Regions from separate parts of the Peribacillus sp. Bi134 genome, predicted to be linked through region 1. Evidence: riboswitches for the same ligand, from Rfam matches in the RefSeq annotation. Region 1 holds a riboswitch; each other region holds the start of a gene.

Evidence for each region. A riboswitch is a leader RNA that binds a small molecule or an ion and turns the genes downstream of it on or off. The one in region 1 is predicted to bind S-adenosylmethionine.
Region 2: linked by a shared signal. The riboswitch ahead of mtnK (S-methyl-5-thioribose kinase) and the one ahead of LQ188_RS05125 (methionine ABC transporter ATP-binding protein) in region 1 are both predicted to bind S-adenosylmethionine.
Region 3: linked by a shared signal. The riboswitch ahead of LQ188_RS18070 (Fur-regulated basic protein FbpA) and the one ahead of LQ188_RS05125 (methionine ABC transporter ATP-binding protein) in region 1 are both predicted to bind S-adenosylmethionine.
Region 4: linked by a shared signal. The riboswitch ahead of mmuP (S-methylmethionine permease) and the one ahead of LQ188_RS05125 (methionine ABC transporter ATP-binding protein) in region 1 are both predicted to bind S-adenosylmethionine.

The regions. Positions count from the first base shown of each region.
Region 1 covers NZ_CAKKLN010000002.1:451,035-459,235, reverse strand. Annotated here, with positions in the region: gene LQ188_RS05135 (MetQ/NlpA family ABC transporter substrate-binding protein) at 1,051-1,887, opposite strand; gene LQ188_RS05130 (methionine ABC transporter permease) at 1,903-2,571, opposite strand; gene LQ188_RS05125 (methionine ABC transporter ATP-binding protein) at 2,564-3,598, opposite strand; SAM riboswitch class I at 3,752-3,864, opposite strand; gene LQ188_RS05120 (O-acetylhomoserine aminocarboxypropyltransferase/cysteine synthase family protein) at 3,980-5,290, opposite strand; SAM riboswitch class I at 5,390-5,497, opposite strand; gene LQ188_RS05115 (thioredoxin family protein) at 5,642-5,950, opposite strand; gene LQ188_RS05110 (toprim domain-containing protein) at 5,954-6,319, opposite strand; gene gcvH (glycine cleavage system protein GcvH) at 6,412-6,795, opposite strand; gene LQ188_RS05100 (arsenate reductase family protein) at 6,892-7,248, opposite strand; gene LQ188_RS05095 (acyl-CoA dehydrogenase family protein) at 7,389-8,201, opposite strand, start outside.
Region 2 covers NZ_CAKKLN010000001.1:48,941-57,141, forward strand. Annotated here, with positions in the region: gene deoD (purine-nucleoside phosphorylase) at 21-725, shown strand; gene LQ188_RS00280 (S41 family peptidase) at 1,003-2,463, shown strand; gene LQ188_RS00285 (LCP family protein) at 2,578-3,468, shown strand; gene mtnA (S-methyl-5-thioribose-1-phosphate isomerase) at 3,560-4,606, opposite strand; gene mtnK (S-methyl-5-thioribose kinase) at 4,621-5,823, opposite strand; SAM riboswitch class I at 5,902-6,055, opposite strand; gene LQ188_RS00300 (carbon-nitrogen family hydrolase) at 6,127-6,909, opposite strand; gene LQ188_RS00305 (pyridoxal phosphate-dependent aminotransferase) at 7,009-8,181, shown strand.
Region 3 covers NZ_CAKKLN010000007.1:380,841-389,041, reverse strand. Annotated here, with positions in the region: gene thiD (bifunctional hydroxymethylpyrimidine kinase/phosphomethylpyrimidine kinase) at 1-798, opposite strand, end outside; gene thiW (energy coupling factor transporter S component ThiW) at 767-1,288, opposite strand; gene tenA (thiaminase II) at 1,304-1,993, opposite strand; TPP riboswitch at 2,082-2,187, opposite strand; SAM riboswitch class I at 2,345-2,449, shown strand; gene LQ188_RS18070 (Fur-regulated basic protein FbpA) at 2,625-2,813, shown strand; gene LQ188_RS18065 (aspartyl-phosphate phosphatase Spo0E family protein) at 3,067-3,261, shown strand; gene LQ188_RS18060 (GNAT family N-acetyltransferase) at 3,330-3,836, opposite strand; gene LQ188_RS18055 (GDSL-type esterase/lipase family protein) at 4,058-4,759, shown strand; gene LQ188_RS18050 (ABC transporter ATP-binding protein) at 4,802-6,619, opposite strand; gene LQ188_RS18045 (DinB family protein) at 6,824-7,306, shown strand; gene LQ188_RS18040 (M15 family metallopeptidase) at 7,451-7,915, shown strand; gene LQ188_RS18035 (acyl-CoA thioesterase) at 8,046-8,201, shown strand, end outside.
Region 4 covers NZ_CAKKLN010000001.1:292,716-300,916, forward strand. Annotated here, with positions in the region: gene LQ188_RS01435 (ring-cleaving dioxygenase) at 108-1,085, shown strand; gene LQ188_RS01440 (ring-cleaving dioxygenase) at 1,110-2,057, shown strand; gene LQ188_RS01445 (alpha/beta hydrolase) at 2,057-2,665, shown strand; gene LQ188_RS01450 (flavin reductase family protein) at 2,683-3,291, shown strand; SAM riboswitch class I at 3,516-3,618, shown strand; gene mmuP (S-methylmethionine permease) at 3,702-5,090, shown strand; gene mmuM (homocysteine S-methyltransferase) at 5,087-6,049, shown strand; gene LQ188_RS01465 (hypothetical protein) at 6,281-6,448, shown strand; gene LQ188_RS01470 (helix-turn-helix transcriptional regulator) at 6,880-7,254, opposite strand; gene LQ188_RS01475 (asparaginase) at 7,484-8,201, shown strand, end outside.

The DNA.
Region 1 (8,201 bases):
CAAGGTATGAACGTTCCGCTTTAAAAAGAAAAAAATCGGACTGTCAGGTATTATGTAAGTTTATCCAATAAGGAAACCCTTATTTTATGGACCACTTTCCATTTTACCTCTACAGACCGATCTTTTAAAGAATTCTTTTATATGCTTAGCCGTGAATTTTGCGTTGTAGGTCCTGGACCATTTTGTTGCACTTTACATGTTCCCTATCCCGTTCTTTCTCGACCTCGATACGGATGTCTAAATTTCTACTGTATTCACTGTATCCAATCCCATGTGAAGACTGCATCGCCTTTTCCATTTCGCTTGTTACATTTAAATCCAGAGTATTGATAGTGAACCATCCTTTCAAATTTGTGTATCATTTTATTACCTGCATTATCTCTATACCCTTTCCTTTCCTGATTAAACATGAAATGAATTAAATTAAGCCGCAGACTAAAACAAACTGGATCATCAATGAGTTTTTAGGTTTTCAAAATTTGAACGTTACTTTCCACTTCAGGCACTCGCTTTCCGCGGGCGGTCCGGAAGCCTCCTCGGCGCTTTTGCGCCTGCGGGGTCTCCCTTGACTCGCTTTTCCCGCAGGAGTCTCGTACCTTCCGTTCCAATCCACTAAGACTAAACAATCAGATAGGCAAAATGAAGTGCCTCACTTCTCTAAGCACGGAAAAAAATTATGAGCGACGCACTATGTGAAAGCTGAATGGACAAACCAGCTCGCTTATTCATTTATGCGTCAGAAGACCGTAACGGATTTGTGTTGGGACGATAGTAACACCCGGAAATACTCGTATTAAGAGCCTCTGATTGAACAAGTGATTAAGAAAGCTGGAAAACCTGAAGCTGTTGAGGCAGATTCCGCAACCATGGCTATGTGTAATATGAGCGTTTTAGTTGTTATCTCTGCCCATCGGCACTCAACAACAAATAAAGAGGACAATTATCGGTTCAAATCCAATATAAAAACAAAAAGGTTTCGGAATGAGACCATTCCGAAACCTTTTTGTTTTTAAACTGCGACCTGAGTTAAATCAGGTCGCCATTCTTGAATTATTTATCCGCCGGTACAACTGCACCTTTGTATTCTTCAAGAATGAAATCTTGAATTTCTTTAGAATGCAATACTTCTACAAGCGCTTTTATTGCTTCTTTATTTTCGTCACCTTTGTTTACGGCAATGACATTCACATATGGTGATTCCGAATCTTCAATCGCAATCGAATCTTCAAGCGGATTCAAACCGGCATCAATTGCATAGTTGGAGTTGATCAAGACTGCATCGCCTTCGCCACTCTCATAAATTTTAGGAAGCAGGGCCGCTTCATAATCAGCATCGAATTTAAGGTTTTTCTTATTTTCAACGATGTCTTTAGTTGTAGCCGTCGTTTTATCGACGCCTTCTTTCAAAGTGATCAGGCCATTCTTTTCCAAAAGGGATAAAGCGCGTCCATGATCAGCAACAGAGCTGCTCATAATAATTGTTGCGCCTTCCGGAAGTTTATCAATGCTTTTATATTTTTGTGAATATAGAGCAATCGGCTCGATATGGATTCCGCCAGCATTAACGAAGTCATATCCATTTTCTTTAATTTGCCCCTCTAAATATGGAATATGTTGGAAATAGTTAGCATCCAATTCCTTATCATTCAACGCCTTATTCGGTAAAACATAGTCCTGGAAAGTTTCGATTTCCAATTCGATTCCTTTTTCTTTAAGAAGCGGCTTAGCTTTCTCAAGGATTTCAGCATGAGGAACATTGGATGCCCCAACAACTATTTTCTTCGATTCTTTCTCCGTATCACTGCCGCTTTTATCCTTTTCACTTCCACAAGCAGCCAAAGCGATAGACAACACTAAAATTAATGCAAATCCTAAAAACTTTTTCATCCTATTCATCTCCCTTTATCTTTTGTCCAATTTAGATGTAATCACATCTCCAATAATTTGAATTATGAAGACGATAATTAGAATAACGATGGTCGCCACTAGTGTAACGTCATTTTGATTTCTTTGATATCCGTCCAAATAGGCTAGATTACCAAGTCCGCCTGCGCCGATGACCCCGGCCATTGCGGTATATCCAACCAATGCAATCGATGTTACCGTAATCCCGGAAATAAGTGCAGGCATTGACTCTGGAAGAAGGACCTTCCAAATGATCGTGCTCGTTTTTGCTCCCATCGATTTAGCGGCTTCAATTACACCTTTATCGATTTCACGAAGGCCGATTTCTACCATACGCGCATAAAATGGTGCCGCACCGATAATAAGTGCCGGCAGTGCAGCGTTCTCTCCGATCATGGAACCGACTAGCGCTTTAGTGAAAGGAATGAGCAGCACGATCAAAATAAGAAATGGAATGGAACGGAAAATATTGACGACAGCACTCATGATCCCGTTGACTGCCCGGTTTTCCCACATATTACCCTTCCCTGTCAGGAACAGGATCAATCCTAATATTATGCCTATAAAAAAGGTTGCCACTACAGAGACGCTTGTCATGTAAAGCGTTTCCCTCGTAGCTTCAATAATGTCTTCCCAATCAACATTCGGCAATAATTCTTCAAGCATGAGTAATCACCTCCACGCCTACCTGTTGTGCTTTAATGAATTCGATTGCGCGGAGCATTTCATCCTCAGTGCCATCAAGATGGATAAACAGTGTTCCATATGAACCGCTTCTTGTTTGGGATATCTTACCTTGAACGATATTGACATCCAACTCGAAGTTACGTACAAGCTTGGTGATCAACGGGCTTTCGGCATGATCGCCTACAAAGGTCAATTGAATCACTTTGCCTGCAGGATAGCGTTCGAGCAAATGGTCCATCGTTTCTTTCGTTTCTTCCGGTTCCGTTACCTGTTGCACGAAACGCTTCGTCATTTGTTCTTTAGGGTTCTTGAAAACATCCAGGACAGGTCCCTGTTCAACAACTTGCCCACTTTCCATCACGGCGACGCGATGGCAGATTTTGCGGATCACATGCATTTCATGTGTTATCAGGACGATCGTCAACCCCAAACGCTGATTGATGTCAACAAGCAATTCGAGTATGGAGTCGGTAGTCTGCGGATCCAAGGCAGAAGTCGCTTCATCACACAGCAGCACTTTAGGGTCATTTGCCAGAGCCCTGGCTATTCCCACCCTTTGCTTTTGCCCTCCGCTTAATTGTGATGGATAGGCCTTTTCCCTGCCTTCCAATCCTACTAACTTGATCAATTCGTTCACACGCTTGGTTCGCTCAGGTTTAGAAACTCCTGCAATTTCCAATGGGAAAGATATATTCTCCTGAACGGTCCTCGACCATAATAAATTGAAATGTTGGAAAATCATGCTGATTTCTTGACGGGCCTTGCGGAGCTGAGCCCCTTTAATTTTTGAAATTTCCTTCTCAGCAACTACAACGGATCCCTCTGTTGGTGTTTCCAATCCATTGAGCATTCTGATCAAAGTACTTTTCCCCGCTCCACTGTAACCGATGATACCGAAAATCTCGCCTTTATTTATTTCAACATTCACATTATTTACAGCCTTGATTGTCTCACTGTTTCCTTTTCCTGTTCGGAACAGCTTACTGACTTTCGTCAATGTAATCATTAACCCTCACCTCTTTTATCCAATAAAACCTATGAACTTAGTTGATTTCTCTACATTATTAGTCTGTTTCTCATATCATGTAAAAGTTTACCCAATTAAAACAGAAAAAACCTTTCTGCATGAGCAGAAAGGCAGGTGAAGAAACAGGCCTTCCTCTCATCTTCCAAAGTGATTAAACTTTGTGTGAATTGGCACCTTTCCAAGGAAATCTCCTTGTCGGTTGCCGGGTTTCATCGGGCACATCCCTCCACCTCTCTTGATAAGAGCTAATATATAGAATATTTGTACATCATTAAGTTCTTTAGTATGGAGAAATTTTATCATAGATAAAAAAGGAGCGCAATGTATAATATTTCTAGTACAAGCATACAGAAACTTTACTTAAACCGTTTTGGATGTCAAGGAGACGATATTCGTCGCTTTTTCAATTGCCTGCTCCAAATCTTCTATTAAATCCTCTACATTTTCAATCCCAATCGATAAACGGACTTGGTCGGCACTCACACCCGCTTTCGCAAGACCTGCCTCATTCAATTGTTGATGGGTCGTACTGGCTGGGTGGATGATCAAGCTCTTCGCATCCCCAACATTCGCTACATGGGACCATAATTCCACCGAATTGATAAGTTTTGCCCCAGCTTCTCGATTACCTTGTATCCCAAAAGTCACAACAGATCCAGCTCCCTTTGGCAAATATTTTTCCGCAAGGGCTTTATCGGGATGATCCTCATCACCAGGATGTGAAACCCAAGTCACCGCAGGATGGTTTTTTAAATATTTAATGACAGACTTGGTGTTCGATAGATGCTCTTTCATCCTTACATGCAGCGTTTCAAGTCCCAGCGTAAACTGGAATGCACTTTGGGCACTTAGCGCAGGTCCTAAATCACGGAGTAACTGGACTCGGGCTTTCGTTATGAATGCGGCAGGTCCAACTGCCTCGGCGTATACCAGATTGTCGTAACTTGGGTCAGGCTCTGTGAAGCCAGGGTAATTTGGCGAGTTCCAATCGAATTTCCCTCCATCCACGATGACACCACCAAGCGTAGTTCCATTTCCCAGAAGCCATTTTGTAGCGGAATGGATGACAATATCGGCTCCAAAATCAATTGGTCTGCATAGATACGGTGTCGCAAAGGTATTATCAATGATTAAAGGTATTCCGGCATCATGGGCGATTTTCGCTACCGCTTCAATATCAAGCACCCTCAAACTTGGATTTCCGATGGTTTCAGCAAAAATGGCTTTAGTTCTTGGCGTAATCGCCCTTTTGAAATTTTCAGGGTCATCAGGAGAAACGAACTTCACTTTAATCCCGTATTTAGGAAGAGTATTTTCAAAAAGGTTATACGTACCGCCATATAATGTAGATGCTGAAACAATCTCATCCCCTGCAGCGGCAATATTCAGGATTGAAAGTGAGATGGCAGCCATTCCGCTTGCTGTTGCCAATCCGCCGATTCCGCCTTCCAATAAGGCCATTCTTTCCTCAAAAACGCTGATCGTGGGATTATGGAGTCGTGAATATATATAGCCATTCTCCTTTAGGCCAAATAAATTCGCTGCATGGTCGGTGTCTTTGAACAAGTATGCATTGCTTTGGTAGATAGGAACTGCACGTGCACCTGTTTCATCAGCTTGCAGACCGCCATGAACACTCAATGTTTCGAAACGCAATTTTTTCCCTGACATATGATTTCACCTTTTTCTATGGATTTAGTTGGAATTATATGATGTTTGGCCTTTTATAAACAAAAAAACCACTTCAATAAGAAGAGGTTTCAAGAATACACCTCATCTACCAGAGCCAACACTCTGCTGGAATTAGCACCGTATATAAAAATTTATACCGGTTGCCGGGCTTCGTCGGGCCAGTCCCTCCGCCACTCTTGATAAGAACTATTAAATTCTGCCGTTACTTAATTCAAAATATAGCATTTTAGATTAAATCAGTCAATGAATTGTTAGAATATTCTTTGTTTAATTTCATCTAGCATTCATATGTCCGCAACAAAGAAACCAACCACGGTTCTGATTGGTTTCTTAGCTGATTTCCTTAAGCAATCCGTACAAATAAGGAACGGATTGAAAGGCATATATTTTTTTGTGCAGCCGTCCTTCTTTGAAAAACAATAAACATGGAACACTTTCGATTTCATATGATTCGGCAATTGCTTGGACATAATTCATATTCATTTTGCCTGCCTTCAATTCCGGGAATAGCTCCAAGGATATCGTCAGCATCTTGGAGGCAACCTGACAAGTGCCGCATAAAGGGGTATATAAATATAAGCAAAAGGTTTCCCCATTTTCAACAGCAAGCTTACACTCTTCTTCTTTCCATTCCTGCATCAATTAGTCGTTCACCCTTTGACTTAAAAATTTCATTTTCACATTCATATTGGCAGATAGAAGCACAGTTGCGATATGATGTTCGGGTGAGCTTTCCACTTCTTTGTACATTTTATTAATATACAGGTGGTTCGCCTCAGGCATTTCCATTCGGAACTGCTTCCGCAGCTTTTCTCCTGATTCATCTGCGTCAAAAAGGAGATAAACATCACGGTCCATCAATTCATCCACTAATTCATCCAGCTTAGTTAATGATATGGTCCCATTCGTACATCTAATTTCCACATCTTCATTTAAAACGGAGGCAACTTTTCTTCTATCGGAACTGCCTTCTACAATGATCACTTTATCGAATTCGCCCCACTCCATGTCATCACTCCATCTCACGAATTATGTGTGCAACTGCCACGGTACCAAATGAAAAAGAGAGCAGGCCTTTTCAGTCCCCCCTCTCCTTTTTTTTAACCGTTGATTAAACTCTCATACTCTTCAGCGCTCATCAAGCTTTCAATATCACTGCTATTAGATGGTTCAAGCACGACCATCCATGCCTTTTCATAAGGAGACTCATTTACATATTCAGGGTTGTCACTTAAATCTTCGTTTACTTCAACAACCTTGCCACTGATAGGTGCATAAAGCTCAGAAACGGTCTTAACGGATTCAACACTTCCGAATGGTTCGTTCGCTTTCAATTCATCGCCGATTTCCGGAAGCTCAACGAATACGATGTCCCCAAGCTCGGACTGTGCGAAAGCTGTAATTCCAATGCGCACTGTTCCATCTTCCGTTTTGACCCATTCATGTTCTTTTGTGTAACGAAGTTCTTTTGGTGTTGTTGTCATTATTAACCCTCCATATGTACATCTTATTTTATCTATTCCATTATAAGGTAGATTGTTTGTTTAAGTAAGGAATTAACCAAATATTTCGAGAAATTTTCAGTTCCAAACCTGTTCGAATTGCTCCTCTTTGAAACCTACCGTCACTTTGGTGCCATCCGTAACAATCGGCCTTTTCAGAAGCATGCCATCTGTGGACAATATATCAAGCATCTCTGCTTCAGAAGCTTCTTTCAGCTTATCCTTTAAGCCAAGCTCCCGATATTTTTGACCGCTAGTATTGAAAAACTTCTTCAACTCCAAATTGCTGATTTTATATAGTTGTTCTATTTCTGTTCGCGAAGGCGGATTTTCCGCTATATGGATTGCTTCATATTGCAGTTCATGATTATCAAGCCACTTCTTCGCGTTACGGCATGTGCCGCATTTTGGGTACCAATATAATGTTAAGCCCATCATTTCACCACCTATCAATAGAATACCCGTTTTCATCACGCAATACAACGAATTGTCTTTTGAATTTCCAATGCGATTTCATCAAAGGAAATAAGGGAATGCCTTCTCGGGCATTCCCTTTACTGATTTTGATTCATTTCTTAAAGAGCATATTTTTCAGCTTCGATTACCTTGACGGAAGCTTCACGTTTTTTCGCAATGACATTGATCGGATTATGCCTTGTCAGCTTACGGAGCGACGCAAGCATGATGCGAAGAGTATCGCCTGTTTCCACTGCGATTAACGTTTCCTTTGCGTGCTGTTCTATTTCATTGAAAGCTTCCTGAACGAAGATTTCTGTGTAAAGCACTTTTTGTTTGTTCTTCTCCAGGCCTGTAGCTGCTATTGCTTTTTCCGTACGCAATACCACGGATTCCGCTGCATAGGCAAGGGATGCGATATCAGCAATGTTGGAGAGGATTTCTTGTTCTTGATCAAGAGTTTTGCCGTATTTCTGTGCAGCAAGGCCAGCTGCCAGAATCCCGATTTTCTTAGCATTCCTAACAAGCATTTTTTCTTGTGCCAATGGCTCATCGCCAGGTTCTTCCGGCATCATCATCATTAATTCCTCTTGCAGGCTTTGAGCCTTTTGAAGAAGCGGCAATTCCCCTTTAAGTGCTTTCTTCAGGAAAGTTCCAGGGACAAGCAATCGATTGATTTCATTTGTACCTTCAAAGATCCGGTTAATCCGGGAATCACGATATGCTTTTTCAATTTCATACTCCTGCATGAAACCATAGCCACCATGAAGCTGTACGCCTTCGTCCGTAACATAATCCAACACTTCGGAAGCGAAGAATTTATTCAATGAACACTCAATGGCATATTCAGCGATTGCAGCAGCCATTGATTTACCATCTTTCACTTGCTCATCCGTCAATTTGCTTTGTCTTTGTTCATAAAGGCCAACGGT
Region 2 (8,201 bases), on a different contig from region 1:
GTTAAGGAGGACATAGTCGTATGAGCGTACATATTGGTGCAAAAGAAAATGAAATTGCGGAAACGGTCTTACTTCCTGGGGACCCATTGCGTGCAAAATATATTGCTGAAACATTTTTAGAGGATGCTAAACTTTATAATGAAGTCCGTAACATGTTTGGATATACAGGGACATATAAAGGGAAACGAATTTCTGTACAAGGTACAGGCATGGGTGTCCCATCCATTTCGATTTACGTGAATGAATTGATGAATAGCTATAATGTCCAGAAGCTGATTCGTGTGGGAACTGCAGGAGCGATTCAGAAGGATGTAAAAGTCAGGGATGTTATCCTTGCAATGAGTGCTTCCACCGATTCCCAAATGAACCGTATGACTTTCGGCGGGGTGGACTTTGCCCCAACGGCGGATTTCGAATTACTAAGAAAAGCTTATGACGCCGGCACAGCTAAGGGCTTGCAATTGAAGGTCGGTAATGTTTTTACGGCCGATCAGTTTTATAATGATAATAGTGATTTGGAAAAATGGGCAAAATACCAAATCCTTGCGATAGAAATGGAATCAGCAGCGCTTTACACGCTTGCTGCTAAATTTGGCCGCCAAGCATTATCTGTATTAACCATTTCCGATCACATTTTAACCGGTGAGGAAACGTCGGCGGATGAGCGCCAGTCAACCTTTAACGAAATGGTTGAAGTGGCTTTGGAAGCAGCTATCCAGGACTGATAATTGGATGTAAATGACAGGCGGGTGACCAGGAATAAGTGAAGCTGTATAATGACAGTTGGATACAGGCTCAGTTATTCCTTGGTAGCCCCATTTTTGTAATGTCAATAGATGCCTGTAGTCCATGGAGCGTTTAACGTTTGCGAAGGCGTAAAAAAATACATATGGGCATAAGTTGTTATTTTTGATAACAATTATTTTTCGATTGTCATGAAAGCTGTTAAAATAGATAGAAATCGTTTATATCGTCATGAAGAATGAAAGTGGTGAGGCTTCAGTGGAAGAAGAAAATCAAGGACAGCCAAAAGAGGCAGGGAAATTCATTAAAATAAAAAAGTTTACGTTCATTATGGGGATTTTCTTAGTCATATTTCTAACTGCAGGGATTACTACAATAGCCTTGACCTTTGGAGATGAAAAAGTAGAGTCATTAGCACCGGATAAGCATGCGGAATTTGAAAAGCTGTATACTACATACGATAAGATAAAAGATAACTATTATGAAGAGGTTGATGAAGAAAAGCTGGTTGACGGCGCAATTAATGGAATGATCAAATCATTGGATGATCCCTACTCTGCTTATATGGATAAAAAGGAAGCATCGAGTTTCCATGAAAGCATCTCTTCATCTTTTGAAGGAATCGGTGCCGAGATTCAGGAGCAGGATGGAAAAATCATGGTCGTCTCACCGATAAAAGGGTCCCCAGCAGAAAAATCGGGGGTAAAGCCGAATGATATCATTTTAAGTGTGGACGGTAAAAGCGTTGAAGGGCTAACCTCTTCTGAAGCTGTCCTGAAAATCAGGGGCGAGAAGGGCACGAAAGTGGATCTATCCATCTCAAGAGCTGGTGAGTCGGCACCGATTGAGCTCACCATTAAACGGGACACAATTCCGATAGAGACGGTTTATGCGGAAATGCTTGATGATGGAGTTGCCAAGATTCAGGTGACCAGTTTTTCCGAACATACAGTCCAAGAGCTGAAAACGGCGCTTGAAGAAATGTCCAAGAAGGATATGAAGGGTCTCGTATTGGATTTGCGGGGAAACCCGGGGGGACTGCTTGATCAAGCAATAGAAATGGCAAGCCTGTTCATACCTAATGGGGAAGTGGTCCTTCAAGTTGAGGATCGCAGCGGGGAAAAACTAGTCGAAAAATCGAAGAATGATGGAGAACTGAAAATCCCGGTAGTCGTGTTGATTGATGACGGAAGTGCCAGTGCTTCTGAAATCGTTGCAGCGGCTGTCAGTGAATCTGCGGACATTCCATTGATTGGGGTCAAGTCATTTGGGAAAGGGACAGTGCAGACTGCCGAAGACTTTAAAGATGGATCTAATTTCAAATATACGGCAGCTAAATGGTTGACTCCTGAAGGTAATTGGATTCATAAAAAAGGGATCAAGCCGGATATTACCGTGAAGCTTCCTGATTATGCCAGCCTTCCGTACATTTCGCCTGACAAGGAATTGAAAGCATCCGATTCTTCGAGTGAAGTGAAAGCTGCTGAAGAGATGCTGAAGGAAGCAGGCCATGATCCGGGTAAGATAGATGGATTCTTTGATGAAGCAACAACGAATGCTGTCACAGCATTTCAAAGGGAACAAAAAATTAAAGAAACTGGCACCATTAAAGATGATACTACCGTGAAATTGATGCAGGTCATCCAGGAGAAAATCCTTAAGAATGACACACAAGTGAAAAAGGCGGTAGAAGTATTAAAGAAAGAAATCAATAAGTGATTTAGCCCGAAAAGCCTGTCAGCGATTATCGTTGGCAGGCTTTTTTGTCGTTTAATGCATAAGATTCCAATATTAGGAAGAGAATAAGGGGTAATTTTCCGATGAGGTGAGGTAATGAAAGAAAAGGTATTGTTCATATATCTATTGATCTTGATTCTGGCAGGCTGCACTTATGCCCCTTTACCCAAACAAAATGGAAATGCAGGTACGGAAAAAAAACTAACCAAAGAAGAGAACCAGGAAAGTGTGAAAACATTTCTGTTAATTGGTGTCGATACAAGGGGAGAGGAAAAATCTCGATCAGATGCGATTATTCTGGCAAAATACTTTCCTGAGCAGGAAAAATTGAAACTGGCTTCGATTATGCGTGATAGTTATGTGAAAATCCCTGGGAATAAAACAGGATATAACAAAATAAATGCAGCTTATTATTATGGTGGAAGGGAACTTCTCAAAAAAACCATACAGGAAAACTTCGGTGTCAAGGTCGATCATGTGGCGGTAATTGACTTTCAGGGATTCGTGAAGATGGTCGATTTACTTGCACCTGAGGGGGTAGCGGTGAATGTGGACCAGGAAATCATTGATGATATGAGCATTCAAGCAAGCGTCGGTAAAAATGTTTTACATGGCGAGGAAATATTGAAATATGTCCGTTTTAGACATGACGATGAAAGTGATTTTGGAAGGGTTGAGCGACAACAAGAAGTAATGGTTCAATTAAAAACAGCGTTTATAAATCAAATCTCGTCCTTCGAAGGGATGGCAGCCCTTCCTAGTATAATCGAACAAGGACTCTCGTACTTGGATACGGATATTGGACTGAAAACAATAATGGAAATGGGGCCAAAAGCCGTCTTCCATACACCGGACACCGTCGAAACCTTAAGGGTTCCAGTGGAAGGAAGCTTTAAAGATGAAATATATCCCCAGTCCGGAGCCGTTTTGGAAATGGACTACACTAAAAATAAGAAGGCACTTCAAGAATTCTTTTCAAAAAAATAAAAATTGTATTATGGACCTCGCAAGAATAATCACAAAAACGAGAGGGATAAGTAACCCTTCTCGTTTTTTATCATCAATAAAGCAACCTGGATCATTTAACAAAAAGCGGAATGTTTTTAATGAAATCCGGGGTTATGATGCCATTTTCGGTAATGATGCTTGTAATTAGATGATTCGGTGTAACATCAAAGGCTGGATTGAAAGTTTTCACGTTTTCAGGAGCGATCCTAACACCTTGAATGAAGGTGATTTCCGCTTCATTCCTTTCTTCGATCGGGATGGAAGTGCCGGACTCGAGAGTGAGGTCGAATGTGGTTGATGGAGCGGCCACGTAAAAAGGGATACCAAAGTGCTTGGCTAATATCGCCAATCCCAATGTCCCGATTTTATTGGCTGTATCTCCATTAGCCGCAATTCTGTCGGCACCGACGATGATTCCATTTATTCCTTTCTGATGAATCGTATGGGCAGCCATATTATCAGAAATTAATGTGACATCAACCCCCGCTTGCATCAATTCCCAAGCAGTCAAACGCGCCCCTTGCAGGACAGGCCTGGTTTCACATGCATACACTTTTAGCGGAAAGTCCTTTTCCTTTGCCAGGTGGAAGGGAGCCAAGGCTGTGCCATACCGAGCCGTGGCAATTCCCCCAGCGTTGCAATGCGTTAGAATGGAATCTCCTCTAGTGAATAAGGATAAACCATGTTCCCCGATTTTCCTGCACATTTCTTCATCTTCAGCAAAGATGGCTTTAGCCTCCGATACAAGTGCTTCCTTGGCAGTTGAAATGCTTTGCGCAGCTTCCAGAGTATTTTCCATCCTCCTTAACGCCCAAAAAAGGTTGACAGCAGTTGGCCGTGATGATGCGAGTTTTTCAATATGCCTTGATACATTTTTCTTGAATTCGGCTAATTCAGCGGTTGTTTCCTGTTTCGCACCAAGTGCAACACCAAATGCTGCCGTCAGTCCAATTGCTGGGGCACCGCGAACTTTTAATGTCAAAATGCTGTCATACACATCATCAACAGAATGAAGTTCAATGAATTCAGTTATGGAAGGAAGGGCTTGTTGATTTAATAATGTAATATGGGTATCAGCCCATTGTACCGAATAAGGTAATGGTGCATGTGTTGTCATGTGCAGGTCTCCTTTTAAATGGTTGAATAAGATGGCAGTGTACGTTGCTTCAAGGCTTCAATGACAGCTGGAACATCCAATTCTTCCCGTTTTTTAATTAAAAAAGCACCAATTTCCAATGTAGCCGTTTTGGCAGCGATCCTTGTTTCTTTATCTTCAATGACATTTAAATCGGCAACATGGGAAAGTCCGATGGTTCGCCGAATCAGTTCACAGCCGGAAAAGCCGAATGCATCTTTTTTGAATTTTGTCAGTAAATAAGGCAGATAACCTTTCACGTGACGAAATGGGCTTTTATTTTGGCCTTCCCATAATTCGGAATAAGTTTCTTCAAAGGCATTCCAAAATTCATTAAGGTGTGTGAAAATCTCTTCCTTTCCAACGCTATTACGTGTGACTGCCTGAAAGAGAAGGTTGGCAGTGTATTGACCAAGGTCAAAACCAACTGGACCATAAAAAGCGAATTCTGGATCAATAACCTTTGTTTCAGTTTCACTTGCAAATATACTTCCAGTATGTAAATCTCCATGAAGCAAGGCTTCCTGCTCGGTTTCAAAGCTTTGTTTCAGCTTAGCGACCTCGAGGATCACTGCTTTATCATTCCATATATTTTTGGCGGCATCAGTCAATTCCACCTCGAAATCTCCCGGGAGTTCCTCAAAAAATGGATCTGTGAAAATGAAGACCTCAGTGATTTTGCAGAGTTCGGGATTCGTGAAATGTCGGGCAACTTCCTTTTTGGCAGAGGGTTCTAAATGATAATCGGATGTATAAAATGCCGTTTTCGCAACATATTCACCAATATGCTGTGAAAGCAATGGATATGAATCGCCTTCGATCAATCCTGTTCTAACGATTTTCAAATGGGATAAATCCTCCATGACCGTGATGGCAAGCTTTTCATCAGAATAATAGACTTGCGGTACGAATTCTGGGCAATAACTTCTGAAATGAATCAGCGCATTCGCTTCAATTGCAGCCCTTTTCAATGTCAGCGGCCAACCTTCGCCAAGTACCTTGGCATAAGGAACCGCTTGTTTAATGATAATTCCTTTATTTGTGACTGTGTCTGTAATATGAAAAACATAATTTAAGTTTCCATCGCCGATTTCTTTACATGTTAAACTTGCATCCGCATTGACCAACCCAAGTTTTTTTGCAAGGGTTATAGCTGTTTCGTTTGTCAATCTCTTAAAATTTGAATGGTTTTGAGTCATTCTTTTCCCCTCCGGATTCAAAATAAGAATAAAAAAGCCTCTTTCATATAGAAAGAGGCAGAAGTTTTGGCTTCGGACCTCTTATCTTCCAGAATATGAATTCTGGTGGAATTAGCACCGTGCTCTGTGGATTTTATAATCCGGCGGTGAATCCGCCCCATTTCACAATGGTATTACAGTCGGTTGCTGGGCTTCATAGGGCCTTTATCCCTCAGCCTGCTCTTGATAAGAGTAAATGTTTTCTGAAATTTTAATCTTCGGGAAAATAATATCAACTTTTTAAATAGTTTGTCAATGGGTAATTTAATAAAAATCAGGACGGCGATCTTCGAATACAGGTATTTTGTTACGTGCTTCCGTAACTTTATTGAAGTCCAAGGTGCCTGTCAGGAGTTCGTTTCCTTCTCCGGCTTCACTTATGATATTTCCCCAAGGATCAATAATCAGGGAATGACCGGCAAATATATTATTGACATCAGAGCCTGAGCGATTAACGGCTACTACATAGGCTTGGTTCTCGATGGCACGGCTAATCAATAAGGCTCTCCAGTGATCGAGTCTCGGCTTTGGCCATTCAGCCGTAACGAATAGAACTTCGGCGCCTTTAGCGGTATGGGCTCGCTGCCATTCAGGGAAACGGATGTCATAACAAATGAAACCAGCACATATTTTTTCATCAAGAGTAAATAAACCATCCTTTTCTCCTGGCTTCAGGAAATGATGTTCATCCATTAACTGAAATAAGTGAAGCTTATCATATTCTTTTATGAGACTTCCCTGTTTATCGATGATGATCATGGTGTTATAGATTCCCTTGCTTGTTTTTTTCGCAATGGAACCGCCTACGATGTGAATCTCGTGTTTCCTTGCCTGTGTTTTAAGAAATTCAATCGTTTTTTCCGCCTCTTGATCAGCAATCTCATTTAACCTGCTTAAGTCGTATCCGGTTGTCCAAAGCTCTGGTAAAATGACGATATCGGGTTCTGACCGTGCTGCTTTTTCCAACCATTGTTCCGCAACCTGAAAATTGATATCCGGTTGCCCGAATGCTATATCCATTTGAATACAAGCTATTTTCCACTTCATCGTTTAAAACCCCCACATGTAAAAAATGCTTTACAAGACTATGATAAACATATATCATTTGTGTCTAGAATTTCAAGAAATTTCAGAGAAGGTGTATAAATGGTGCAATTCGAAAAATCCAGACAGCTTCAGGACCTGCCCAAGCAGTTTTTTGCCTCACTAGTCGCAAAAGTCAATGCCATCACGGAGCAAGGACATGATGTCATTAATTTAGGCCAGGGAAACCCTGATCAGCCGACACCAGACCATATCGTGAAAAGCTTGCAGTCTGCCGCTGAAAAAACGATTAATCATAAATATTCGCCATTCCGGGGGCATCAATATTTAAAAGATGCTGCTGCCGTCTTTTATGAACGTGAATTCGGTGTCAAGCTGGATCCGAAAAGTGAAGTGGCGATTCTCTTCGGGGGAAAGGCAGGCCTTGTCGAACTGCCGCAGTGTTTATTGAATCCGGGTGATACGATCCTTGTTCCGGATCCCGGCTATCCGGATTATCTTTCCGGTGTTGTTTTAGCCCAGGCAAAGACCGAATTCATGCCCTTGACAGAAGAAAATGATTTTCTTCCAAAATACAGTGACATACATAAAGAAGTGCTTGATAAAGCCAAAATGATGTTCTTGAACTATCCGAACAATCCCACAGGTGCTTCTGCAACTGAAAGTTTCTTTGATGAGACCGTCTCTACTGCAAAAGAGCATTCAATTTGTGTGGTCCACGACTTCGCTTATGGGGCGATAGGATTCGACGGAAAAAAACCGATAAGCTTTCTCCAGTCAGAGGGAGCGAAGGAAATAGGAATAGAAATATACACACTATCGAAAACATACAATATGGCAGGGTGGAGAGTCGGCTTCGCAGTGGGGAATAAGAGTGTCATAGAAGCTCTTGAACTATTACAAGACCATCTTTATGTGAGTCTCTTCCCGGCGATACAAGAAGCTGCCGCAAGCGCTTTGCTTGACTCGCAGAGCTGTGTAGAGCAGTTAGTGCAGATGTACGAGGGGCGAAGGAATATTTTCATTGAGGGATTGAGGGCAATCGGCTGGGATGTCAAAGCTCCTGCGGCATCATTTTTTGCCTGGCTCAAGGTACCTAAAGGTTTTACGTCCGAGAGTTTTGCAGACTATTTATTAACGCATGCCCACGTTGCTGTTGCCGCAGGGAATGGATTTGGTGAATTTGGCGAAGGTTATGTCAGGGTAGGGCTGCTGACTTCGGAAGAACGGCTGAAAGAGGCTGTGGAACGGATAAGTAAATTAAAATTATTTTAACCACAATGATATATCCGATT
Region 3 (8,201 bases), on a different contig from region 1:
GTCACTCCGTTCTTTTTTTGAATATGAATGAAAATGATGGACAGGACCATGACCTTTACCGATTGAAAAACTATTGCGTATCGCTTCAGAAATATAAGTCTTGGCCTGTTCGATCGACTCTTGCAAGGGCAGGCCATTTGCCAGGTTTGATGTAATGGCGGATGATAGGGTACAGCCCGTACCATGAGTGTTTTTTGTATGTATGCGCTCTCCCTTGATCCAGTGGAAGTCAGTCCCATCATAATAAAGATCATTTGGATTTCCCGCTGCATGGCCCCCTTTAAGTAAAACGGCTTTGGGACCCATTTCTTGTATTGAAATGCATGCCTTGTAGAAATCTTGTTTCGTCCGAATCGACAAGCCAGTAAGCACTTCCGCTTCCGGTACATTTGGTGTTACAAGTGTTGCAAACGGAAGTAAGTCCATTTTTAAGGCGGAGACAGCCTTTTCGTCGAGCAAATGGTGGCCGCTTTTGGAAATCATGACAGGGTCAAGGATAACGATGGCAGGCATGAAGGTTTTAAGGGACGCAGCGACTGTTTCCACGATTTCTTTTGATCCAAGCATGCCTATTTTTACTGCATCGACAGGAATATCTTCAAATATAGCTGCAATTTGGTCCGATATGATAGCTGTTTCAATTGGCTGTACTGAACGGACTTCCATTGTATTTTGTGCGGTTACGGCTGTAATGGCAGACATTCCAAATACCCCATGTGCAGAAAATGTTTTTAAATCCGCTTGTATTCCAGCACCGCCTCCTGAATCAGAGCCGGCGATGGTTAATGCTGTTTTCATAAAAAAACCCCTTCATATAATTATTTTTTAAAAGTATTTTAAGTAATATGAAAGCTAAAATCGAACCTGCGAATGAACTGAGCATAAAAGCCGGTAAAAAACCAAAAAGAGCTGCTTTTTCTCCTAATAGGAGGATGGCAAGTGGATAACAGGCCATGGAACCGAGAATGCCGGTCCCGATCACTTCACCTAAACAAGCGAATTTTAAGCTTTGTGTTTTTCGATAAAGGATGGCAGCCAAAAGTGCACCGATCATGCTCCCGGGAAAGGCGAATATTGAACCGGTACCAGACATGTTTCTAATGATGGAAACTAGGAAAGCTTGTGTCACAGCATAAGCAGGCCCCAATAGAACGGCCGTGAGGACATTTGCCAGATGCTGAATAGGAAAGACCTTTGCAAATCCTGCAGGGATGAAAATAAATGAACTGGTCAGTGTCGTTATAGCCGTTATCATGGCAGTCAACGTCAGTTTCTTGATAGGATTCATCATCATGTCTGCGACCTACAGCGGCCAATCCTGCTCATTTTGAACCATATCCCAGAATAAATATTCATATCGGGAAGTAACCAAAAAGTGCTTTTCTAATCTAAGAAGTTCCTTTTCTGGCATGCCTTCCGTCAATTCTTCCAACAATGCGATCAGCCACTTGTGTGCTTCCCCGAATTCAGGTGATGAATAGGACCTTATCCAATCTGCGTAGCGATTGTTTTCCAATGCTGCTCCATTTTGTTTTTTTAATAGCAAACCGATTTCATAGTAATCCCAAGCGCATGGCAGGAGACAGGCGATCAAGTCTGCCAATGTCCCATGCTGAGCTGCATTTATCATGTAACCTGTATAGGCTAGAGTGGTGGGAGTAGGTTCTGTTTCTTCCAATTCCTTGGAACTGATCCCGAATTCGGAAGCATACTGCCGATGGATATCCATTTCCACTTGAAGGGTTTCATTTAAAATACTCGCAAACTTTGCCATGGTTTCGATGTTATGGGCTTTGATGACACCTAAAGCAAAGAGCTTGGAATAATCCATGAGATAGATATAGTCCTGCTTCATGTAATAGGCAAATTTCTTTTCAGGAAGCGTACCATTTCCAATTGCTTGGACAAAGGGATGTGAATGATTCCTTTTCCAAATCTCTTTTGCCCGTGCATGAAGTCTATCACTGAATGTTTCTGTTTTAATATTCTCCATTGTTCATCCTCCTTTAGAATGGTTCCCTAGATAATGAAAAACCCCGTTCCTGAATACTGAACGGGGTAGATGGATATAGTCTGTAAATGGACGATATCATCCACTTCCCTCCGCCGGTATGAGCCGGTTCAGGTTCAAAGGGTCCGGAAACTATTTCCATCTCAGTCTTAATAAAGACTCCCCTAGTGGTGTGAATTGTATGTAATTACTGACATCATATCAGAAAGACAAGAAAATGCAACCCGCATTTGAAGAGGGAGCATGTAATGTCCAGGGAAAAAGGGAGAACCAGGTAATTGACTTTTGATAATTATTAGGGTAGAATCATTTCTACATCATTTATATATCGAATTCTTATCCAGAGAGGTGGAGGGACTTGGCCCAAAGAAACCTCGGCAGCGGACCCATTTTGGGAACTGTGCTAAATCCAACAAGCATATGCTTGGAAGATAAGAAGAGCCGTACGGACACAGTCAGCCTCTTCTTGAATTAGAAGGGGCTTTTATTTTTGGGAAATAACGTTTAGTGACATAATAGAAAAGGTATATATAATTTGGTGAAAATCAAACAAGTTGATAAAGTTAGCTAACTAGAAGCAGGCTCTAGGATGACTAGGAAAGGAGCCATTTACATGGCAGAATTATTTAAGAGGATTGAACAGAGGAAGGCAAAGCTCATTGAAGAGCTATTGGCCAATGGAGTATACAAAACCTCTGATGAAAGGCACCTTTATGATGCCCCATTAAAAGTGCTTGAAGATGAATATAAGATTGTTATAAATAGACCTAATAACGAGTCACCTTCTGAATGGATGACATAGTAAGCGATGGGCTATATTTTGGGCTCTTGGATAAGGGATATGATGTAAGCATTCACAGTATACACTAGTGGATGCTTTTTTGCGTTTAATAGAAAATGACATAAAATATACATAATTAAAGAATAAAGTAGGTGTTTTGTCACATTTTACCTATAAAATAACACATTTTATTTCTGGAAAATAGTTGATTTTAACTAGTAGTTTAATTATGATGAAAGTGTAAAAAAATTGAATAAATGGGAGGTGGCATATAATGCCTTGCCGTAAAGTAACTATAGAAAGGGTAGAAGAAAAGAGACAGGAAATGATCAAATTGGCAGCAAGTTACGGCTTAACAAGTCTGCTTACTGTTCAGGCCAGTCAAGAATTGGATACGCTATTAAATGCGTTAGCAAGTAAAAGAGAGTCAGAATATTTTTCCCTCCAAAACGCATATCGGTATTTTTAAATTAGCCAATTCGACCTGTATTAATTTGAAAAAGCTACTGCTCAAGGCAATAGCTCTAAAAAATTATATTAAATATCGACACGTTTACCAAGAATGATCAAATCCCGCTCAATGCCATCCAGCTCGGCAACTTGAGGTAAATGTGCCCATTCTTCAAACCCGAATTTGGAAAAAAGCTTAAGGCTAGGTATATTGTGGGCGAAAATGAAACCCAATATAGTCTTAATACCTAATTTTGGACTCAATTCAATTGCCTTTTGAATCGAAATTTGTCCGATTCCTTTTCCCCGGAAATAATCATCAATATAAATGCTGATTTCGGCAGTGGAATTATATGCCGGTCGGCCATAGAAGGATTGAAAGCTTATCCATCCAGCAGTTTTCCCTTCTATAGTAATGATATATAGCGGTCTACTTTCTGAATGATGTTCCTCAAACCATTTAACCCTCGATTGGACGGATACAGGCTCCGTATCTGCCGTGACCATTCTTGAAGCAATTGTCGAATTATATATTTCAACAATTCTAGGTAAATCAGATAGTTCTGCCTCTCTAAACTCTATGTGCTCATCCATGATGTAATCTCCTAACTATCATTTATTCAATCTCCAGAATGAAGGGTAATCCCGTTTTTTTGTTTAAGGGACGGTGAATTGAAACCCAATCCATTGAAAGTTTTTTATTATCATACACTTTTTACTCTTTATCTGACAATTCCTTTTTTATGTTAAGTCTGCAGATTTTTTGGGTATGTAAAGGATTAAATACTTCTAGTAAAAAGGCAGAGGAGAACCAAATGAAAAAATTGTCAGTTTTTTTGATTATAGTACTGGTTATATGTTTTGTTGCATATGAATTTCAGGCCTCGGAGTCGGAAGATGTGCAAAGGGTGATGGCTTTTGGAGATTCGTTAACCTATGGAAAAGGGGATAAGGATGGAGAAGGATATATAGAAGGCCTGGAGGATGAATTGAATAACCCGGAATCGGAACAAAAAGTGAGTTTTTGGAATTACGGTATAAAAGGCCAGGAAACGGATGGGGTGATGAAACAGCTTGATGATTACCGCATTAAAACGAAACTTGATGAAGCCGATACTTTCATCGTTTATATCGGAACAAATGACTTGATCAATAGTAACGGCGGGGACTTGGAGAAAATAAGTGATCGAAAAATCAATGAGGGTAAACGGGAGTATATCAGCCATCTGAAAAAGATTACGTCAACACTCATAAAGGCAAACGATAAAGCTGATATTTTGGTAGTGGGACTATATAACCCAATTAAAGGAAATCAAAAACTTGAAAAGCATATTCGCGATTATAACCAGTCAATAAAGGGAATAGCGGATAAAGACAATAGGATGTTATTCATTCCTACGAATGATCTTTTTGAAGATAAAAAGAAATCAGAGTATTTCAGTGATAAGTTACATCCGAATGAAAAAGGGTATCAGCTCATTGCGAATCGGGTTTTGGAAAGTTATGATTTCAAATGAAAGCAAGAATGCACAGAAAGGCATTCTGTGCATTCTTGCTTTCTAGGAATTTAATATCGCTTTTAGTTGAGGGAACTGCAAGTCATGGAGCTGCTTGTATCTGCCATTGTTTTGCAATAACTGTTCATGTGTTCCTTTTTCATGAACCTGCCCTTTTTCCAGAACGATTATTTGATCGGCATCATGAATGGTCGATAAACGATGTGCAATCACAATTGAAGTCCGGTTTATCAATAAACGTGACAGAGCTTCCTGTATCAAATGTTCGGATTCTGTATCCAAGGCCGCCGTTGCTTCATCGAGAATGATGATTTGCGGATTTTTCAAAAGTGCCCTGGCAATGGCAATGCGCTGTTTTTGTCCGCCTGAAAGCTTGACTCCGCGCTCTCCAATTTGAGAATCATAACCATCAGGAAAGGCACTGATAAAGTCATGCGCATTTGCCGCTTTGGCGGATTCGATGATTTCATCATCTGTAGCATCAAGTTTTCCATACATGATGTTATCACGGATGGAACCGTTGAATAAAATGATATCCTGGGAGACAACTCCCATTTGTCCCCTTAATGATTTCAGTGATACATTTTTGATATCATGGCCATCCATTTTGATTGTTCCATCTTGCGGATCATAAAATCGGATCAAAAGGCTCGTGATGGTCGATTTTCCTGCACCAGAGGAGCCGACCAGAGCGGTTACTTGACCAGCTTTCATGGTCAGGTTTAAACTGCTGAGCACAGGAACATTCTCATCATAAGAAAAATTAACACTTTGAAATTCAATTTTCTTTTTTATGGAAGGGAGTTCAATGGCATTTCCCTTGTCACTTATTTCAGGTTGTGTTTCCAATATTTCAGTTATCCGCTCAAAGGCGGCGGCTGATTGCTGGACAATGCTGATGACACGGCTAAAATTGCGAACGGGACTCTGCAGCAACCTCAAATAGGCGAGGAAGGCCACGATTAATCCTATTGTGAATTCACCTTCCATCACTTGCCAAGCACCGAACACAATGACTGCTACAAGGCCGATATTGTTCAATAAATCAATAATCGGACCGAACATGGAACGTAGTCGAACGGACTTAATGTTTGCAGCCATATTTTCCTGATTACGCTCGGCAAACCGCCTTGATTCGAACTCTTCATTCGTAAAAGATTGAATGAGCCGCATTCCTGAAATGGAATCCTGTAACTGGTTGCTGACATCTCCTGCGGAACTTTGCACAGACCTAAATGACATCCTGATGCGTTTCCCGAATACCCTTGTGATATAGAACATGAAAGGGAATATAAAAAGAAGGACAATGGTCAGCTTCCAGTTAATGAAAAGCATATATACCGCCACGGCAATGAAAGTCACCGTGTCCGTCAAGACTTGGAGCATGCTCGAAGAGATGAGCTGCTGCAGTAAATTGACATCATTGGTCAACCGGGACATTAAGTCACCAGTTCGATTTTTGTCAAAGAATTTCATATCCAGTGTTTGAATGTGGTCATACATGCTATTCCGTATATCCATAATAGCTCTTTGACCGACCTTGGAAACGATATAGCTGTTAAAGTAGTTCAGTAACGCCAATAAGATGCTGGCACAAAGAATTCCTGTGCCAATCCAGATCAACAAATCATATCTTTTTTCGGGAATGACTTTATCAATCGTAAACTGCGTCAACTGGGGGATGGAGAACTCAAGCAATGAAATGAAAAGCATGATACATAATATCAAAGTGCAAAACTTCCATTTGGATGGTACCCGATTGAACATTTGTTTGAGCATCAACCATATGCTTCCTTTTGAAGGTATTGCATGCATGGAACTGCGGCCTTTGTGGCTGAATGGAATATGTCCTCCACTCATAGCGATCACTCCTATTTAGACTATCTATGATGAATTTTGAAAGTCATTTGAATTTTACCTTAATGACTATGATAGAGCTTTTCAAAAAATAGACAACTTTTAATCGGTTCGTTTGTGTCAAAAAGTATTATTATTTTACACATTCCTATAGTAAATGGAATAATTAAAGGAGATTAGCGAGGCTTATAAGAGGAGATGCTAAAAATGAATGAAAATGAAAAAATCAGGGAAGAGCTTTTAAATGCGGTCAACGGACTATCGGATGAACAGCTGAACGCCCATCCTGAACCTGGACGATGGAGCATCATCCAGGTATTGGATCATTTATATTTAATGGAGAGGGCCATAACAAAGAGCATATCCGATAAATTGAAAAGCAACGATAGCATTCCTGCTGTGGATAAACCGATCGAGCTTACTTTAAATCGTGAAGTGAAGGTCCAGGCGCCGCCATTTGTCATTCCGTCAGAATCATACCAAACTTTGAGTGAAGTTAAGGAAAAGTTGTCCGAATCCCGAAAAGCTTTTGTACAGGTCGTTGACCATGCAAAGGAAATTGATCTCGAACAAAAGTCATTACCACATCCTTTGTTTAAAGATTTAAGCTTGAAGCAATGGATCCCGTTCGTGGGACTTCATGAAAAACGGCATTTATTGCAAATTGAAGAATTGAAAGCAAAGTTATAGAAGAAACTCATCCGTCTTTGGTTGAGTTTTTCACTTTCAGACAGATATTCGTAAAGGAAGGATTTTTCAGTGAAAGCCACTTGGGTAAGAACATTTTTGGTATTGGGCTTTATAGGATTGTTACTGGGGCTCTTGTTCAAGTATATGCTTCCTCCTGATCTGGATGAAATCGAACTGACTGACGAGCTGAATCCGATCGTCGCCGAAAAAAAGGACGAGCTCATTCAATTGGCTAATGACAAAGGCATCCCGGTTATCATTACGGCGGGGTTCCGGTCTTTAGCCGAGCAAAATGAACTCTATGAAAAGGGCAGATCAGACTCGGGCAACATCGTAACGAATGCAAGAGGTGGCGAATCGCTGCATAATTTCGGTTTGGCGATAGATTTTGCCCTCCTTAACAAACAAGGCGAGGCCATTTGGGATATGAGTTATGACGGCAACGATAATGGAAAGTCGGATTGGATGGAAGTCGTAACCATCGCTAAAGGGTTAGGTTTCGATTGGGGAGGGGATTGGGCAGGGTTCAAGGATTATCCGCATTTACAAATGACATTTGGCTTAAGCCTGCGTGAGCTGCAGCAGGGCAAGCAGCCAAAAGGGCAGTGAAAGCGGTTGGCTTCATTATAAGCCGCATAATTTTGACTAATAGCAGGAAAATAAGCATGTGAATTGCTTTACAGGTAAGAATTCGATAAAGTGGACTAGTGAGAATCAGACATAAAGGAGTGCAGTCACCATGGAAGAAACAAAAAATTGCCGGGACTCTTTGGTCATAAAAACAAGCCTTGTCCTCCCGCCGGATACAAATAATATTGGTACGATGTTCGGAGGCAAATTAATGGCATACATTGATGATGTAGCGGCTATATCAGCCATGCGTCATGCTCGAAGC
Region 4 (8,201 bases), on a different contig from region 1:
TAAAAGTATTATATATTTAGTTAAATATCTCGATTTCGAGATATTGTTTACGGATTAATTCCTCTCCTTAAGGGGAGATTTATAAAGAAAAGATAGGAGTGGTACGGATGGAATTAAAAGGATTACATCATGTTTCGGCGATTACAGCTAAAGCGGGAAATAACTTTGATTTCTACACAAAAGTCTTAGGGATGCGATTAATCAAAAAAACGGTGAATCAAGATGATGTTCGTGTGTATCACTTATTTTATGGAGATCAAATTGGTTCTCCGGGTACGGAATTGACGTTTTTTGAAATTCCCAATGCTGCCCGCACTCATGAGGGAAACAATAGCATTTCTGAAATTTCTTTAAGGGTGAGAGATGATGAAGCTCTAGGATATTGGAAAAAACGGTTTGTGGAATTCAATGTTGAGCATGATGAAATATCGAACCGTTTTGAAAGGAAGGTTCTTTCTTTTAAAGATCCTGAAGGGCAGAGGCTACTTCTGGTTTCCGATCAGGATAATAACGGTGTTCAAGGGGGATCACCATGGGATGGAAGCCCGGTACCGCAAGAGTTTTCCATCCTTGGATTAGGACCGGTAAAACTTACTGTACCTAATATTGAACTAACAGAAAGTGTTCTCTCCGAGGTATTGGGGTTCAGGAAAACAGGCACATACCCATCTGCAATTAGGGGGCAAAATCCAATTGTCGTTTATGAGACAGGTGAGGGAGGAACAGGAGCGGAACTTCATATTGAAGAAAGGAATGACATTCCTCGGGAAAGGTTGGGGAGGGGTGGAGTACACCATGTTGCCTTTCGGGTGGATAATGAAGAAGAACTTAGAAAATGGATAGAAAAAATTAGTGAATCAAAATTCGTGAACTCTGGATATGTGGACCGCTTTTATTTTCGTTCACTTTATTTTAGGGAGCCGAATGGAATATTATTTGAACTAGCTACTGATGGACCTGGATTTGCAGTTGATGAAGCAGAGCAGCACCTAGGTGAGAACCTTGCCCTGCCGCCATTTTTAGAATCAAAAAGAAAAGATATTGAATCGAATTTAAAACCACTGAATACAAAATCAACTAATTAATCAAGGGGAAAGGAAGGAATCGGCATGCAAAAGCAAAATGCAGGAATACATCATATAACCGCAATTGTAGGCAATCCTCAAGAGAATGTGGATTTTTATGCTGGAGTGCTGGGAATGCGTATGGTGAAGAAAACCGTTAATTTTGATGATCCAGGCACCTATCATTTATATTTCGGAGATGAATCAGGTTCACCGGGCACTATCATCACTTTCTTTCCTTGGCCTGGGGCATACCGAGGGACAATTGGCTCCGGACAAGTGGGGATAACAACATATGCCATTCCGGAAGGTTCATTGGGCTTCTGGGAAACGCGCTTGGGTAAATTTAATATTGACTTTGAAAAGATCTCACGCTTCGGCGAGGATTATCTGGGATTTCAGGACCCACATGGATTGCAACTTGAACTGGTTGAGCGTAAAGAAGGTAAAAATAGCGAGTGGTCATTCGGCGGTGTACCAGCTGATAAGGCAATCAAGGGATTCGGCGGTGCTGTATTATTGACGTCTAAACCGATCAAAACGATGGAACTTTTAGAGGAAGTGATGGGTTTGCAAAAGATGGGGGAAGAGGGCGATTTCATTCGCTTCAAATCAACATCGGACATCGGAAATTTGATAGATGTTAAAAAAACGGTTTTGCCAAATGGGAAAATCGGAGTGGGAACTGTTCATCATCTTGCATGGCGTGCAAGCGATAATGAAGATCATAAAGAATGGAGGGAACATATCGCAAACCATGGCTATGGCGTGACACCCTTTAAAGACCGCCAATACTTCGATGCCATTTATTTCAGGGAAGATGGAGGCATACTCTTTGAAGTTGCCACAGATCCACCTGGCTTTGCTCATGATGAAACGAAGGAAACGATGGGTAGTAAATTAATGCTGCCGCCTTGGCTTGAAGAAAAAAGGGAAATTATGGAGAAAACGTTACTGCCGGCAGTGCCGAGGGTACTAGAGGAGGATAAATGATGAAGCATATTTTTCAAAAAGGAAGTAATCCAGATGCACCGTTGCTTTTGCTTTTACATGGCACTGGAGGAACGGAAACGGATCTTTTGCCATTATCGGAGATGGTTTCACCGGGATCATCCGTACTCAGCGTACGGGGAAATGTACTTGAAAACGGAATGCCCCGTTATTTCCGCCGGCTGGCTGAAGGAGTTTTTGATGAAGAAGATTTGATTTTCCGTACGAAGGAGCTTTATGACTTCTTGGAATCAGCGTCCGGACAATATGACTTCGATCGTGACAGAGTGGTGGCATTAGGTTATTCTAATGGTGCAAACATAGCAGCAAGTTTGATGTTCCATTTCGAAGGGGCATTAAAAGGAGCGATTCTTCATCATCCAATGGTGCCTAGACGCGGGATTGCTTTGCCGTCCCTATCGGATATACCTGTATTCATTGCTGCAGGTAAAAACGATCCGATTTGCCCCGCAGCAGAAACTGATGAACTTAATCGGATTTTACTGCAAGCGGGTGCTGCGGTGGACGTTCACTGGGAAAATTACGGTCATCAGTTAACACGTTCAGAGGTTGATGCAGCAAGTTCATGGTTTCAAAAGAACTTTTTATAAGAATGAGAGGGATGAAGATGATTTCAGTAAATCCTGAAAGTCTTACAGAACGGGAAAATTATAAGTTTTTGACTGGAAGCATCATACCGAGACCAATAGCCCTGGTCACGACACAATCCGAAACCGGTACAATCAATATAGCGCCGTTCAGTTTTTTTAACATAGTCAGTTCCAATCCTCCGATGATTTCCATTTCTGTTCAACGGAAAGAAGGAGTTTTGAAGGACACGGCCCGAAATGCAATTCAAACAGGTGAATTCGTTGTTCATATCACTGATGAAGACAATGTTGCTGATGCAAATCGAACGGCCGAGGAACTCCCGTCTGACGAAAGTGAATTGGGTCTTACCAATTTCACTCAGGCTGTTAGTGATAAGGTGTCGGTACCAGGATTGCAAGAAGCGAAGGTACGCTTTGAATGCACATTGGAGCATGCGATACCTTTGGCAGGTTCCAAGAATAAACCTGGTTGTGATTTATTGATAGGGAAAATAGTCTGCTATCATATAGAGCAGGAGATTTACCATAATGGCCGAATTGACCAGAATGGGCTAAAACCAGTAGCAAGATTAGCGGGTCATACTTATACAAAACTAGGAGAATTATTTGAAATTGAAAGACCTTAAGGAATATAAGAAAAATGGCGTCATCTTTTAAGGTGTCGTCATTTTTTAAAAATTATTCCCGGTTAGCATTATTTACAATTCTATAATGTAAGCGACTGTTCCAAAAACAAGTTCATATCTATGCCAAAGGTGCGTTGATCGTTTGGATTTTAAAGGAAGCCTTTACAAACCGAAACAAAACTTGACAATTTTTTCATAGATTGATAAAGTTATAAAAAAATAATTTCTTATCCAGAGAGGTGGAGGGACTGGCCCTATGAAACCTCAGCAACAGGTCTGCAATGACACTGTGCTAATTCCAGGGGGTGAAACCTTGATAGATAAGACCGTACGTGTTTATTTGTCAGTAACGCACTCTTTTTTAGAGTGCGTTTTCGTTTTTTCTGGATGCAAGATAAAGGAGAGTAAGAATGGAGAACAAAAGGAAGCATGATTTTCAAAGGAAAATGCAGGCACGGCATATAATAATGCTATCGCTTGGCGGGGTGATTGGAACAGGTTTATTCTTAAGTTCGGGTTATACGATTCAACAGGCAGGCCCGTTTGGCACCATCCTTTCGTATCTGATTGGGGCATTAGTGGTTTATCTAGTCATGCTATGTCTAGGGGAACTGGCAGTACATATGCCCGAGACAGGTGCGTTTCATAGCTACTCAGCTAAATACATAGGTCCTGGGACAGGGTATACAGTAGCCTGGTTGTATTGGCTAACTTGGACAGTTGCACTTGGTTCGGAATTCACGGCTGCAGGATTGTTGATGCAGAGATGGTTTCCATCAATCAATGTCTGGATATGGAGTGCACTATTTGCCATATTGGTTTTGGCATTAAATGCGTGGACCGTTAAATTTTTCGCTGAATCCGAATTCTGGTTTGCGTCTATAAAGGTATTTGCCATTGTGATTTTCATTATTTTGGGAGCAGCGGTAATGCTAGGTTTCATTCCAATAATTCATTCACAATCCGCTCCGTTATTCTCCAATTTTACAAGTGAAGGTTTATTTCCGAATGGTGCTTTTGCCATTATAATGACGATGCTTGCGGTGAATTTCGCATTCTCTGGAACTGAATTAATTGGAATTGCAGCTGGAGAAACTGTGAATCCAGAAAAAACGATACCAAAGGCAATCCGTATGACATTATGGAGATTGATTATCTTTTTTGTAGGAACCATCGTTGTATTATCCGCATTATTGCCTATTTCGGATGCAAGCGTATTAGAAAGCCCCTTTGTGGCAGTTCTTGAACGGATTGGTGTGCCATATGCAGCGGATATTATGAACTTTGTTATATTAACTGCCATTTTGTCTGCTGCAAACTCAGGACTGTATGCGGCATCCAGAATGCTTTGGTCACTTGCAGATAAGGAAACTATATCACCAATATTTGCAAAATTGACAAAACGGGGAGTTCCGATAAATGCAGTCCTTTTCAGTATGTTGGGCGGCTGCTTAGCCCTGTTTTCGAGTATTATTGCACCGGATACTGTTTACATAGTGCTTGTATCCATTTCTGGACTAGCCGTTGTTGTAGTTTGGATGAGTATTAGCATGTCGCAATTTCTATTTCGCAGACGATATATAAACGAAGGAAATTCAGTAAATGACTTAGCTTATCGAACGCCATTATATCCACTCGTACCAATCGTTTCTTTTATGCTATGCCTAGCTTCTTGCATAGGAATTGCATTTGATCCTACACAACGAATTGCACTATATTGTGGCATTCCATTTATTTTGATTTGCTATGGAAGTTATTATCTGACACAAAACCATAAAGAAAAGAGGAGTAAATCATGAACATTAAAACTAACCCAATTGACGCTATTTTACGAGATCATTCAGTCATGATTTTAGACGGAGCTTTAGCTACAGAGCTAGAGAGGCATGGATGTGATTTGGACGACCCGCTCTGGTCTGCACGTGTATTACTTGAAAATCCAGAAGTGATTTATCAAGTGCATTCTGACTATTTTCGTGCTGGAGCGGATTGTGCGATTACGGCTAGCTACCAAGCCACTGTTGAAGGTTTCGCACTCCGCGGAATACAAGAAAAAGAGGCTTTGGAGCTAATCCGGAAAACGGTTTTACTCGCAAGAAAAGCAAGAGATGATTTTTGGAAGGAAGAAAATCAAACGCTTAGGCCTAAGCCATTGGTTGCTGCATCTGTTGGGCCTTATGGGGCTTATCTTGCAGATGGTTCAGAATATGTAGGAAACTATGGTGTTTCGGATGAAACTTTAATTGCATTCCATAGCTCACGAATATCAGCGTTGATTGAAGCTGGAGCTGACCTTTTAGCATTTGAAACGATTCCTTCCCTGCAAGAAGCAAAAGTATTATATTCATTATTGAAGGATTATCCAGAAGTGTATGCCTGGCTATCCTTTTCATTGAAAAATGAAAAAGCGATAAGTGACGGTACTTCACTCGAGGAATGTACAAGATTGTTTGGGGACAGTGAGCAAATTGCAGCAATCGGCATCAACTGTGCGCCAGTTTCATGTATCACGGAAGCCATCCAGGTGCTGCGTGCAAACACGGATAAACCAATCATTGTTTATCCGAATTCAGGTGAAACATATAATCCGGAAACTAAAACATGGCATGGTCAAGAATCATGTAACAGGCTCGACCTGAAATCTGAAGAATGGCAACATGCAGGGGCGCGTTTAATTGGAGGATGCTGCAGAACGGCACCACATCATATTGAAGACATTTCAAGAAAGTGGCGACCTTCCGTGGTGGTATCCTCCTAGCCCTTGTACTGTTTTAAAGTATGTATGATATAGACCCTAACTAAAGGAACAGGAAGCGTCATAATCAGGCGGTTCCTGTTCTTTTTGAATTCATTATTCAAATTCGAGTTATCATATCTCTTAGGCTGAAAAAGAAACCGCTTCAAAAACAGGAATAGGAGAAATTAAATCATAATATTTGTGTGCTTGGGAAAACTAAACAAACAATGAATAGAAAGGAGAGAAATGAGTATGAGCCGTGGTAAAAATTTTAATCACAAAGAAAAAGGCCATCCGGGAAATTTACCTAATAATAGAATTAGCGAAGAGAAGGAACACAGCCGGCAGTATGAACAAATCGAGGATATTGTCACACATGAAGCTTTTAAAAATCGGGAAAAAGAAGACGAGATGCCTTAATATATTTCATGTATATACGGGGGGAAAACCATGAGCTTTTGCTATGGTTTTTTCTTTCATTACTAATAAATGAGGAGGGGAACAGATATCTATCATACCTTGTTGGAAAAGGAAGTAAGCTAAATAATAAGCCGACTTTCTTCTATATAAATAATAAAACTTAAATTTCTCAGCTTGGCGCATCACGCATCATTAGTATTAGTCTTAAGTCACTAAGAAGGAAGTATAACCTGCATTGTCATCCAGAAATAATTAAGGGTAACGTCTAAAAAGGGCGAACTTAATTAATCGGAACCGGCTACACTAACTGGTTAAAACCCTGGAATTTTTACAGTTTTAGATATAAATCATGCCAGGTACATCGTGAATATTATAAGTACCTGATGAAGTACGGTTCGTTCCCCATATACAAGTCTTAAGCCCAATTTCTGCTATGTTTCATTTTGTTTATCGCGATTTATTTCCACTTCTCGTTTTGCTCTAATAAAAGCGATAAATTGAATCGTCTCCTCTTCAGAAAGAGAGATTCCATCAACTGCTAGCTCCATATTTGGTAAATCCGTTAATTCCATGACTTGAGGTGACTCTGTGGTAATATCTTTAGCTGGATGATCTACCCGACCTAGAATGTAATCAGTGGATGTATCATATAGGCCTGCCAATAAATTAATCGTTTCTAATGAAGGGCGGCGGTGGCCCGATTCATAACCTGCATAGGTACTCTTGGCGATTCCAAGTCTGTCAGCGGTATATTGCAAAGACCATCTTTTGACCTTCCTTAATGAAGTCAATCTATTTAAAATCATTCTTATTACTCTCCTTTTATATAAATCCATTATAACATCAAATTGAAATAAGTGTACGCGTAATGAATAATTTTAGCTTGATTTCACTATGAAACATGACTATAATAACATGTGGTGTACGCGTAACATGTACATTTGCAGCGAAACATCCTTTTCTGAAATGATAAGAATGATTGTGAAACAGGGAGGCTATATAGGGGGTAGTATATTGGAGAAGTTGAAGTCAAAAATCAAGAAGTTGATGTTGATTACTACAGGTGGTACAATTGCATCGTTAGAAGGAAAAAATGGACTGGTTCCAGAGATGAAAGCTGACGACATTTTAGGTCACCTACCGGGATTGGATTTACTATGCAAGATTGATAGTAAGCCTTTGATGAATATTGATAGTACAAATATGCAGCCGGAAGATTGGACAGAAATGGCACAATCCATCCATGAGCACTACCATGATTACGATGGCTTTGTGATTACCCATGGAACAGATACAATGGCTTACACTTCAGCTGCGCTCTCATATATGTTACAAGATTTAGGGAAACCAATCGTCATTACAGGTTCTCAGATCCCAATTGCCTTTAAAAAGACAGATGCCAAAAGAAATATCTCTGATGCAATTCGGTTTGCTTGTGAAGATATTGGAGGAGTATATGTTGTTTTTGATGGTAGAGTCATCCAGGGCACGAGAGCCATTAAATTGAGAACGAAAAGCTATGATTCATTTGAAAGTATTAACTATCCTTATATTGCTACCATATTCAAAGATAAAATTGAGTATCTAAAGCCAGTTCATTCACCAAAGAATAAGGAAGCTAAGTTAGATGCTTCCCTATGTACTGATGTTGCTTTGGTTAAGCTGCATCCCGGTATTAAGCCTGAATTCTTTGATTTCCTGAAAAATCAATGTCGGGGAATCGTAATTGAAAGTTATGGAAGCGGTGGTATTC